2 regions of the Aquitalea pelogenes genome follow, and region 2 is predicted to be linked to the other one. Evidence: predicted binding sites of a transcription regulator. Region 2 holds the regulator's gene; the other holds the start of a gene.
The links. The regulator sigma-54, encoded in region 2, starts transcription at its own class of promoters, with help from an activator protein. The targets are predictions, from matches to a motif close to CTGGCACGCTTCATGCTT.
Positions count from the first base shown of each region.

Region 1: a site for sigma-54 is predicted at 4,024-4,041, ahead of glnL (nitrogen regulation protein NR(II)). Genes of this name have one in related genera too.

Region 1 covers NZ_JAYSDA010000004.1:203,911-209,893, forward strand. The annotation lists gene aroE (shikimate dehydrogenase) at 1-422, opposite strand, end outside; gene ACE3SE_RS05435 (rhodanese-like domain-containing protein) at 550-1,002, opposite strand; gene glnA (type I glutamate--ammonia ligase) at 1,282-2,700, shown strand; gene ACE3SE_RS05445 (BLUF domain-containing protein) at 2,803-3,225, opposite strand; gene ACE3SE_RS05450 (DUF4124 domain-containing protein) at 3,493-3,978, shown strand; gene glnL (nitrogen regulation protein NR(II)) at 4,079-5,134, shown strand; gene ntrC (nitrogen regulation protein NR(I)) at 5,161-5,983, shown strand, end outside.
Region 2 covers NZ_JAYSDA010000009.1:52,189-58,171, reverse strand. The annotation lists gene ptsN (PTS IIA-like nitrogen regulatory protein PtsN) at 1-146, opposite strand, end outside; gene hpf (ribosome hibernation-promoting factor, HPF/YfiA family) at 268-594, opposite strand; gene ACE3SE_RS09420 (RNA polymerase factor sigma-54) at 666-2,090, opposite strand; gene lptB (LPS export ABC transporter ATP-binding protein) at 2,094-2,825, opposite strand; gene lptA (lipopolysaccharide transport periplasmic protein LptA) at 2,822-3,373, opposite strand; gene lptC (LPS export ABC transporter periplasmic protein LptC) at 3,363-3,923, opposite strand; gene ACE3SE_RS09400 (KdsC family phosphatase) at 3,920-4,444, opposite strand; gene ACE3SE_RS09395 (KpsF/GutQ family sugar-phosphate isomerase) at 4,463-5,443, opposite strand; gene ACE3SE_RS09390 (cation:proton antiporter domain-containing protein) at 5,661-5,983, shown strand, end outside.

The DNA of each region.
Region 1 (5,983 bases), on a different contig from region 2:
TCCAGAATCGGTTCCAGCACGCCGCGTACGGCACCACCGGCACCCAGAATAAGGATGCTCTTGCCTTCCATCGGGAAATCGAGGTTTTCCACGATATCGCGTACCAGGCCGACGCCGTCAGTGTTGTCGCCATACACTTTGCCATCGCGGAAAGTCAGGGTATTGACGGCCTCGGCTGCGCGGGCGCGCTCGGTCACTTCCTGGGCCATGCGGAAGGCATCACCCTTGAACGGCAGGGTGACATTCAGGCCCAGGCCACCTTCTTTCACAAACTGGCCAACCACTTCGTTGAACTTGCCCAGTTCGGCAAACAGCTTTTCATATTGCACGGCTTCGCCGGTGGCTCGGGCAAACTCACTGTGAATGAACGGCGACTGGCTATGGGAAACGGGGTTACCGATGACGGCGTAACGGTTGGTCATGATCAGCTTTCTTGGATTCCTGTGGTGCTACCGCATCGTGCGGTTCATCTGCTGAGGTAGCACTTTGCCGTGTAACGTCATAAACATCAACCGGTCAATACCCCTGTCCCAACAAATCAGGCCTGCTTCAGCCTTGCACCCACGGCAAGCCATGGGCTTTCCAGCCATTCACTACGCCGCGATGCTCATGGGCATCCTTGTCGCCCTCAAAGCCCTCCATCACGTTGTATACACGGGCATATCCGGCTGCCGCTGCCTGTACGGCCGCTTCATGCGAGCGCACGCCGCTGCGGCACATCAGCAGCAGCAAAGCCTGCTTGTCGACCGCGCCCTGCAATTGCGCAAGAAACTGCGGATTGGGCTGCATGCCGGGAAAACTGCGCAGCTCGATACGCAATGCACCGGGTACCACGCCAACAAATTGCCACTCTGCAGCACTGCGGACATCCACCAGTACGGCACCTTCCACTTGCTGAATCAGGCAGTATGCTTCTGTCGGCGTCAGTGCGCCCTGATAAGACAATTGCTGACTGGCGGCACGTTCCGCAGCGGTCTGCAGGATCTTGACGGTTTGTTCCATGGGCTACCTTTCTTTGTAACGGGGCCGTGCCACACTATGGTGCGCAGGGCCTGCCAGTGCGGAGCGGCTGTCAGCACCAGGCAATGCACCAATATCGATCATTTGCACTTGGCAAGGCATCATTTTGGTGCACAACTTACGGCTAGCAGGACCGAACACCCTGTGACACAATGATTGAATTAGCGTTCTTAGCCTGGCACGCTTCATGCTTCAAGCGAAGCGTACCATCTTTATCAAGCAATATTGCTTTCGATGCACGTTGCCTTTAGGAGAACATTCATGGCGGTTGCAGACGTAGTCAAGCTGATTCAAGAAAACGACGTCAAGTTCGTAGACCTGCGTTTTACTGATACCCGTGGTAAAGAACAACACGTTACCATTCCGGCACACGTGCTGCTGGAAGATGCTGACGAGTGGTTCGAGCGCGGCCACGCTTTTGATGGCTCCTCCATTGCCGGCTGGAAAGGCATTCAAGCCTCCGACATGCTGCTGATGGCTGACCCGGCTACCGCCAAGATTGACCCCTTCTTTGACGAACCGACCGTATTCATGTCTTGTGACGTGATTGACCCAGCCGACGGCAAGGGCTACGACCGCGACCCGCGCTCCATCGCCAAGCGCGCTGAAGCTTACCTGAAGGCATCCGGCCTGGGCGACACCGCCTACTTCGGTCCGGAACCGGAATTCTTCGTATTCGACAGCATCACCTGGGGCACCGACATGTCCGGTTGCTTCGTGAAGATCAAGTCCGAAGAAGCTGCCTGGGCCTCCGCTGAAGAATTCGAAGGTGGCAACACCGGTCACCGTCCGGGCGTGAAGGGCGGCTACTTCCCGGTACCGCCGGTTGACTCCGCTCAAGACCTGCGTTCCGCCATGGTTCTGCTGCTGGAAGAGCTGGGCGTACCGGTTGAAGTGCACCACCACGAAGTGGCCACTGCCGGCCAGATGGAAATCGGTACCAAGTTCAGCACCCTGACCCAGCGTGCCGACTGGACCCAGATCCTGAAATACGTGGTTCAGAACGTGGCACACAGCTACGGCAAGACCGCTACCTTCATGCCCAAGCCCATCGTTGGTGACAACGGTTCCGGCATGCACGTTCACCAGTCCATCTGGAAAGACGGCAAGAACCTGTTTGCTGGCGACGGCTATGCCGGCCTGTCCGACACCGCCCTGTACTACATCGGCGGTATCATCAAGCACGCCAAGGCACTGAACGCCATCACCAACCCGGGTACCAACTCCTACAAGCGTCTGGTTCCGCATTACGAAGCTCCGGTAAAACTGGCTTACTCCGCCAAGAACCGTTCCGCTTCCATCCGTATCCCGCACGTGGCCAACCCGAAGGCTCGCCGTATCGAAGCGCGCTTCCCGGATCCGCTGGCTAACCCGTACCTGTGCTTCTCCGCGCTGCTGATGGCTGGTCTGGATGGTATCCAGAACAAGATCCACCCGGGCGATGCCGCTGACAAGAACCTGTACGACCTGCCGCCGGAAGAAGACAAGCTGATCCCGACCGTGTGCGCAAGCCTGGACGAAGCCCTGGCTGCCCTGGACGCAGACCGCGACTTCCTGACTCGTGGCGGTGTGTTCTCCAACGAATGGATCGACGCCTACATCGAACTGAAGATGCAGGAAGTGAACCTGACCCGCATGACTACCCACCCGGTAGAATTTGCAATGTACTACTCCCTGTAATCGGGCGATGGGCACCTCCGGGTGCCTTGCCGGATACAGAAAACCCGCGCAAGCACTGCTTGTGCGGGTTTTTTCATGCCTGCCGGCTACCGCCAGGAACACTCAGCCCGGCAACTCGGCAAAAGCCTTGAGCATGGCCAGGCCATCCTGTGGCGCAACAACCAGCTGGCTGACATCAAATGCAGGATCGAACACCGGGGCAAACTGGGGGAAGCGCGCCAGTGCTTCGGGCTGCGGCACATGGAAACCCATATACCACTGGCCAAACTCACGCTGTTTGCATTCGCTGCAAAACAGGGACTCCACCTGATGATGGCGCGAATCCTGGCTGATTTTGCTGAACGCAGCCTCAACCACAGCCTCCTCCCCCTCCAGCAGTTGCAAGAAGCAGCCATCGCGGTACAGCAACAGGCCGGTGATCTGCCGGGCCTGGTTATTGGCCACCGACTTGTCCAGGATTGCCGTCAAATCGGCAGGAGACAGGGCTGTGGTGGCCTTGCTGGAATAAAGCAACTGAATCAGCATGGGCCGGCTTTCTGTAAAGTGCCAGGACGATGGGCTGAACGGATGACTGCAAACATTTCCTCATTACCTTCTGCATGGAGACCGGACATCAAATACAGGCACACGCCATGCCATTGGCACAAGGTGATGCCCGGGCGCATGATGACACATTCCACAGATCTACGGCATGCTGGCCGCCGCCTTGTTGTCATGCAGATGTGACGCGAGACCACCTTTTGCTTATCATAGCGTCACATCCTCCCGTTTTCACCGCAGACGCCCGACACCATGAAAACCCTTGCTTTCTGCCTGCTGCTGACTTGTGGCCTGGCCCATGCCGAGGTGTACAAATACATCGACGCCAATGGCAATGTCACCTTCACCAATGTGCCGATCAAGGGCGCCAAGCCCATGCACCTGGCACCGCTGTCCACCTATGGCGGCAGTGGCAGCGGCAAGGGCAAGGCGGCCGCCAGCGGCAAATCTGCCTCCACACCGGATGGCTACCCCAGTGTGGACAACGGTACCCAGACCAAGCGCGACGAAGGCCGCCGCAAGATTCTGGAAAACGAGCTGGCCAATGAGCAAAAAGCCCTGGCTGATGCACAAAAGGCTTACACCGACGGCGCGGCTACCCGCAACGGCGATGAAACCCGCAACTACCAGAAATACCTGGACCGGGTACAAAAACTGAAGGACGCCGTCACCGAGCGCCAGAAGAATGTGGACGCATTACGCCGCGAACTGGGGCAAGCTGCATCCAATGCACAATAATGGTGCATAATTAAGGCCGATTTCGTGCATATGCGGTGCTCCGGCTTGGCGTGCTTATTGCTAATAGCCAGATGCACAGCCTCATCCGATTCGGAGCACCATGAACTCGCCCAGCTTTGCCGGCCTGGATTTACTCGACACCCCGGTCCTTATCACGCATGCCGATGGCAAACTCGAATTTGCCAATCCCGCCTGTGAAAACCTGCTGGCCATAGGCCGGCGAGAGTTGCTGCGCCACTCGCTGTTCGAGTTGCTGCAAGACAGCCCCGCCCTGCGCCAGGCATTGGCCACCGCCTTACAACACAACTCCAGTTATATCGAGCACGACCTCGAACTGCGCACACCGCATGGCGAGCAGCCCTTGCATATCGCCCTGTCGGTGACACCGATAGATGCGGAGGGTCGGCTGGCGCTGGTCGAGCTGCGACCACTGGATCAGCAACTGAAAATTGCCAATGAAGAGCGGCTTTTGCTGCAACAACAGGCTAATCGCGAGCTGATTCGTAACCTGGCGCATGAAATCAAGAACCCCTTGGGGGGAATCCGCGGTGCGGCCCAGTTGCTGGAGCATGAACTGTCAGACCGGCCGGAGCTGAAGGAATACACCGAAGTCATCCAGGAAGAAGCCCTGCGCCTGCAATCACTGGTAGACCGCCTGCTGGCCCCGCATCGCCGCCATGTGCGCAGCGAAATCAATATCCACGAAGTGCTGGAACGGGTGCGCAGCATTGCGCTGGCCGAGTATCCACAGGGCCTCGTCATCCGCCGCGACTACGACACCAGCCTGCCGCACATGGTGGCGGACAAAGAACAGCTGATCCAGGTGGTGCTCAATATCGTCAAGAACGCGGTGCAGGCCATGAAGGCCAAGGGCGAGGTGATTTTGCGCACGCGCGTCGCCCGGCAGGTCACCCTGGCACGGAAGCGTCACGTGCTGGCATTAAAATTGCAGATTGTCGACAACGGTCCTGGTATTCCGGAAGAAATCAGGGATCACATTTTTTATCCCCTGGTTACCGGACGTGCCGAAGGCACCGGCCTGGGGCTGACACTGGCCCAGGCTTATGTACACCAGCACGGCGGCAGCATCGAATTTGAATCCCGCCCGGGCCAGACCTGCTTTACCGTGATGCTGCCCTTCAGCAACACGGACTGAAACCAATTACAGAAACGAGGGCTGCTATGAATAACCCGGTGTGGATCATTGATGACGACAAGGCCATCCGCTGGGTCCTGGAAAAGGCACTCGGCCGCAGTGGCATCTGCTTTGACAGCTTTTCCAGCGCCGACGATGCGCTGAATGCCCTGTACGACAATACACCGCGCGTCATCATTTCCGACATCCGCATGCCCGGCACCGATGGTTTGAAATTCCTCTCCCGGGTAAAGGCCGATCATCCGCAGCTGCCGGTCATCATCATGACCGCGCACTCCGACCTGGATTCGGCAGTGGCCGCCTTCCAGGGTGGTGCGTTCGAATACCTGCCCAAGCCCTTTGATGTCGACCAGGCTGTGCAGCTGATCGAGCGCGCACTGGCCGAGAGCAATAGCCAGATCGAAGCCACCGGCGGCGTGGAAGCCATGCCGGTGCTGCTAGGCCAGGCCCCTGCCATGCAGGACGTATTCCGCGCTATTGGCCGCTTGTCGCAATCCCATGTCACCGTGCTGATTACCGGCGAGTCCGGTACCGGCAAGGAGCGGGTGGCCGAGGCGCTGCACCGCCATTCGGTGCGTTCCAGCAAGCCTTTCATTGCCTTGAATACCGCGGCCATTCCCAAGGATTTGCTGGAGTCCGAACTGTTCGGCCATGAAAAAGGCGCTTTTACCGGCGCGCTGGCCACCCGTCGCGGCCGCTTTGAAGAAGCGGAAGGCGGCACGCTGTTTCTGGATGAAATCGGCGACATGCCCACCGAGCTGCAAACCCGCTTGCTGCGTGTGCTGTCGGACGGACACTTTTACCGCGTGGGCGGCCATGTGCCGATCAAGGCCAATGTGCGGGTGATTG
Region 2 (5,983 bases):
AACAAGCAGTCGAAAATTTCACTGCGGGCGATGCCGTGGGTGTTTTCGATAAGGAGGCCCACCTGCTCGAAGACGCGCTTCTTGCTGGCGACATCCAGGTCCGGGAGGATGTGATCCTGTGTCAGGATTTTGCCAATCAGGCTCATAGGAATGGTTGCACGCGGCTACAGAAACTGGCCAATTCTACGTTGCCTTCATCAAAATGAAAAAGGCTCCGAGCAAATAAAAACGGGAACCCGCCGGGTTCCCGCATCGAATACTTAATGTTTACAAGCTGGCTTCCTGTTGAACCTGTGGGCTTGTTGCACGGTGTTCGCTTTGTTTTTCCTTGTGCTTGAGTACTTGGCGATCGAGCTTGTCCATCAGCGCGTCGATGGCAGCGTACATGTCGGAGTCGGTGGCCTCTACATGGATATCCTTGCCGGAGAGGTGAACATTCACTTCCGCCTTGTGCACCAGCTTGTCTACCGACAGGGTGACAGCAACGTCAATCACGTGATCGACATGGCGGGTGATGCGTTCCAGCTTGGTTTCCACGAATTCGCGGATGGCCGGGGTTACTTCGAGGTGGAGACCGGTTACTTTGAGGTTCATACCCTAACTCCTTCTTGTGTTGACTGCCCGGTCGGGTCGGCCGGGCGAGCGGATATACTTCAAGGCGTGAATCACAATGCCTTGCGCAGATTGACCGGCGGTATCTGCATAGCTTCACGATACTTCGCAACGGTGCGTCTTGCAACCTGAATCCCTTGCTTGCCCAGTTCGTCGGCAATGGCGCTGTCCGAAAGTGGCTTGGCCGGGTTTTCACCGTCTATCATGCGGCGGATATGCGCCTTGATGGCCGTTGCCGAGCATTCGCCGCCGCTGTCGGTTTCCAGTGCACTGCCAAAGAAATACTTCAGCTCGAACAGACCACGAGGGCAAAGCAGGTATTTCTGCGTGGTGACGCGTGATACGGTCGATTCATGCAGGCCAAGTTCGTCTGCGATGTCCCGCAGGATAAGCGGCCGCATGGCGACTTCACCGTGTTCAAAGAACGCTTGCTGTCTTTCGACTATAGCTTCTGACACTTTCAGAATGGTGTCAAATCGTTGCTGGATGTTCTTGACCAGCCATTTTGCTTCTTGCAGTCGGCCAGTCAGTTCGCCTGCGCCAGCGCGGTTTTCCGACAGCATCTGGGCATACAGCTGGTTGACGCGCAAGCGCGGTACCGCGCCGTTATTGAGTTCGGCTACCCAGTGACCACGCCGTTTGCGCACGGTCACATCCGGGATGACATAGTGCACGTCTTCGCCGCCGAAACCGGACGCCGGGTGAGGGGTCAGCCGGGCGATCAGTTGCTGTGCCTGGCGGATGGCTTCGTCATCCACGCCCAGAATGCGCTTCAGCCGGGTGTAGTCGCGGTTGCCCAGCAGCGTCAGGTGCTCGGCCACAATCTGGCGTGCCAGTGCATGGCCGGGCTCGTTGGCGGGCAAACGGGCCAGTTGCAGGCCAAGCGACTCGGCCAGGTTACGCGCGGCAATGCCGGGAGGGTCGAATTGCTGTAACAGGCGCAGCCCGACCATCAGTTCATCGGTTTCCAGTTCCAGTTCCAGCGGCAGGTTGCTGGCCAGTTCTTCCAGATCGGTAGTCAGGAAACCGTTGTCGTCCAGTTCTTCGATCAGCAGCTGGACAATGGCCTGGTCGCGGGTGGGCAGGGTCAGTTCACCCAGCTGCGCCAGCAGGTGTTCGCGCAGGCTGACCGGGCAGGGTACGTTGAGCATGGGGTCAAATTCATCGTCCCCGTCGTTGCGGCGGCTGCCACTGCCCCAGTCGGTGAGTTCGCCATTGCTGGCGTCCTGGCTGTTGTCACCATCGCTGCTGTCCGACGCCGTGCTGGTGGATTCTTCCTGGGCAGCCGGCGTTTCTGCCGGGCTGCTGTCATGCGAGGGCGGCTCATCGCCGCGTTCCAGCATGGGGTTGTCCAGCAAGAAGCGTTCGACTTCTGCCTGCAGGTCGAGCGTGGACAGCTGCAACAGCTTGATGGACTGTTGCAGTTGCGGCGTGAGGGTGAGTTGCTGGGAGACCCGCAGCTGTAGTGACTGTTTCATGGCTTACAGGTGGAAGTGCTCGCCCAGGTAAACCTGGCGCACTTTCTCGTTGTTGACCAGTTCTTCCGGCTCGCCGGAAGCCAGTACCGAACCATCACTGATGATGTAGGCGCGATCGCAGATGCGCAGGGTTTCACGCACATTGTGGTCGGTAATCAATACGCCAATGCCACGCTGTTGCAGGAAGGTGATGATTTTCTGGATGTCGATGACGGCAATCGGGTCTACACCGGCAAACGGTTCGTCCAGCAGGATGAAGCGCGGGCGGGTGGCCAGTACGCGGGCAATTTCCACCCGGCGGCGCTCGCCACCGGACAGTGCCAGCGCATTGCTTTCGCGCAGGTGGGCGATATTGAGGTCGTCGAGCAACAGGCTGAGTTCCTGCTCCAGTTTGTCGCCCTTGTAACCGGCAATTTCCAGCACCGCCGTGATGTTTTCTTCCACTGTCATCTTGCGGAAAATGGAAGCTTCCTGCGGCAAATAGCCTAGCCCCAGGCGGGCGCGCTGATGAATGGGCAGGTGGGTGATACTGTTGCCATCCAGCGTGATTTCGCCTTCATCGGCACCGATCAGTCCGACGATCATGTAAAAGCTGGTGGTCTTGCCGGCACCGTTGGGACCAAGCAGGCCGACCACTTCCCCGCTCTGGATCTGCAGGGCGACGTCCTTTACCACCGTACGTTTTTTGAAGCGCTTTTTCAGGCGCTCCACTTTCAGGATGCTGGGGCCGCTCATGGAGTGCTTCCGTCAGTTTTCTTGGCAGGGCTGTTGTCTCTGGGCCTGGGCTGGATGATGGCAGTCACGCGGCCGCCGTTGCTGCTGGCACCGCTGCTGACTTCATACATTTCGGTTTCGGTGTTGTAGGTAATGACATTGCCGATGACCAGGTCACTGCCGCGCTTGACGCGGGCATTGCCGGTGAGCACGGCAACGTGGGTGACGGTGTTGTAGTCCAGCTGGTTGGCCTGGCCTTCGATCCATTCGTTCTTGCCGTCCATTTTCTGGCGGAAGTTGACCTGGCGTCCGGTGGCCTGCATGGTCTGGTTACCCTGTTTGTCCTGGGTGACCGTGGCGCGGTCGGCATTGAGCTTGAGTGTGCCCTGGATGATGACGACATTGCCTTGCCATACCGTGACGCCCTTGAGCTGGTCGAGGTTGCCCCGGTCGGCACTGATTTCGATGGGCTTGTCCCGGTCGGCCTTTTCGGCATGGGCGGTCTGGATGGCGCACAGGCCGAGGGCCAGCCAGGCCAGCCGGATGAAGCGGCGGCAGTTATTTTTCATAAGTGGCCTTTGCGTTGGACAGCAGCTGTAACTGACCAGCCTGCTGCTCGTAAATGAAGCCCACGGCACTGCCGCTGGACTTGCCATAGTAGAAGTGCGTGAGGGTGTCGGCGCGGGCAATGTGCTTGACGGTGTCAATGCGCATATTGCTGCTGACTACGCGGGTTTCCTGTTGTGTGGCGGTGGCCGGCTGGATCAGCGTGACTTTCTTGTCGAACAGTACCTGTTTGGTCTTGCTGTTGTAACGGCCGCTTTCACCAATGGCATGGTAGGCCAGTACGCCATTCTTGTAGCTTTGCAGGTCCGGCGATTCGAAATACGACTCGGTGCGGTCCGGGTATTGCCACATGCGGCTGGCAATCATCTTGTCCTGCAGCATGCCCTTGGGGTCGAAGCGGGTGGCCATCACGCCTTGCGCCACGACTTCTGGCTTGTTCGGGTCCAGCTCGTGCTTGCTGGGCTGCCAGCGTGACACGGCATCCAGCCAGACGGTCAGCAAGCCGGTGATCAGCACCAGCAGGATGGGAAACAGGCGGTGCGAACGGATCATGCCAGATACCGTGCCACGATGGCGTCAAAATTGCCTTGCGCCTGCATGATCAGCTCGGCCAGTTCACGCACTGCACCCTGACCGCCGGGGAAGCCGGTGACATAGTGGGCATGCTGGCGCACCAGGGTGGGGGCGGCCGGCACGGCCACCGCCAGGCCGACGCGGCGCAGAACCGGCAGGTCGATCAGGTCGTCGCCGATGAAGGCGCATTGTTCCAGCGTGACATCCGCCTGTTGCAGCAACTGGTTCAGGGCTTCCTGCTTGTTGTGGATGCCACCGAAGTAAAAGTCGATGCCCAGTGCCTGCGCGCGGTGCTCCACGCAGCGGTCGGCCCGCCCGGAGATGATGGCCAGCCGTACGCCGGTGGATTGCAACAGCTTGAGGCCCAGGCCGTCCTGCACATAGAAGGACTTGCTCTCTTCACCCTGGGCATTGTAGTAAATGCGGCCATCGGTCATGACGCCGTCAACGTCCATGATCAGGAGCTTGATCTTGCGGGCTTGTTCGGTAATGGCTTGCATGGGCTTCCTTGTTGGCGGCTAGACGACGCCGGCCTTGAGCAGGTCGTGCATGTGGATGGCGCCGGCCAGCTTGCCGTCGGCATCCACTACCAGCAGGCTGGTGATGCGGCGCTGTTCCATCAGGTGGACGGCCTCGGTGGCCAGCTTGCTGTGCAGGATGGTTTGCGGGGCAGGGCTCATCACCTGGTCGATCTGCAGGTCGTAGATATTGCCGGAGCGTTCCAGTGTGCGGCGCAGGTCGCCATCGGTATAAATACCCTTGATGTCATTGTCCGCCGTGGCAATGGCCACCATGCCCAGGCGCTGGTGCGACATTTCCAGCAAGGCATCTTTCAGCGGCGTGCCGGGCAATACGCGCGGCAGTTCGTCGCCGCTGTGCATCAGGTCCTTGACATGGACCAGCAGCCGCCGGCCCAGGCTGCCGCCGGGGTGCGACAGGGCAAAGTCTTCCGGGCCGAACTGGCGGGCATCCAGCAGGGTGACTGCCAGGGCATCGCCCAGCGCAATCTGCACCGTAGTGCTGGTGGTGGGGGCCAGGCCCAGCGGGCAGGCTTCTTTTTCCACCTGGGTGTCCAGCAGGATGTCGGCTTCGCGGCCCAGCGAGGATGAGGGGTTGCCAGTCATGCCGATCAGCACCAGCCCCTTGCGCTTGAGCGCGGGCAGCAGGGCAACCACTTCACCGGATTCGCCGGAGTTGGACAGGGCGATGACCACATCCTGTGCGGTAATCATGCCCAGGTCGCCGTGGGCGGCTTCGGCCGGGTGAACAAAAAAGGCCGGGCTGCCGGTGCTGGCCAGCGTGGCGGCGATCTTGCGTCCGACGTGGCCGGACTTGCCCATGCCTGTTACCACAATGCGGCCACGGCAGGCCAGAATGGCATCCACGGCGCGCAGAAAATCGCCGTTCAGGCGGCCTGACAGGGCCAGAATTGCATCCGCCTCGGTCTGCAGCACTTCACGTGCCAGATCGAGCCGGGAGCTTGTTTGCGCTTTTTCCATAGGGGAAAGTATATCAAAGGTTATAATCGTCGGAGGCAGAAGCTGGTGCATCTTTTGCTTGGCGTGTGATTTTGCCCTGTCATGGTGTCATGCACCTGCCTGCCTTTTTGTTCCGGACCATGCGCTTGCCGGATGGTCGGGGCGCTTGATCATTGCCTTGTGCCGTGCTGCTTGTCATGGCTTTTTTCCCGCTTTTTCACAGGAGATGGTTGCGTTCATGCATTCGCTCGCCCCGATTGTGCTGGTTTTGCTGGCTGCCGTGTTGTCCGTTACCTTGTGTCGCAGCTTGCGCGTACCACCTATGCTGGGCTACCTGGTGGTGGGTTTCCTGGCCGGACCCGGTGTGGCCAGCGTGATTCCGGAAGGCGAAGAAACGCAGTTCCTGGGTGAAATCGGCATCGTGTTCATGATGTTTTCCATCGGGCTGGAGTTCTCCCTGCCCAAGCTGCGGGCCATGCGCCATCTGGTATTCGGCCTTGGCCTGGCGCAGGTGGTGGTGACCTTGCTGCTGATTGCCGTGGTGATGGGCTGGCTGACCGG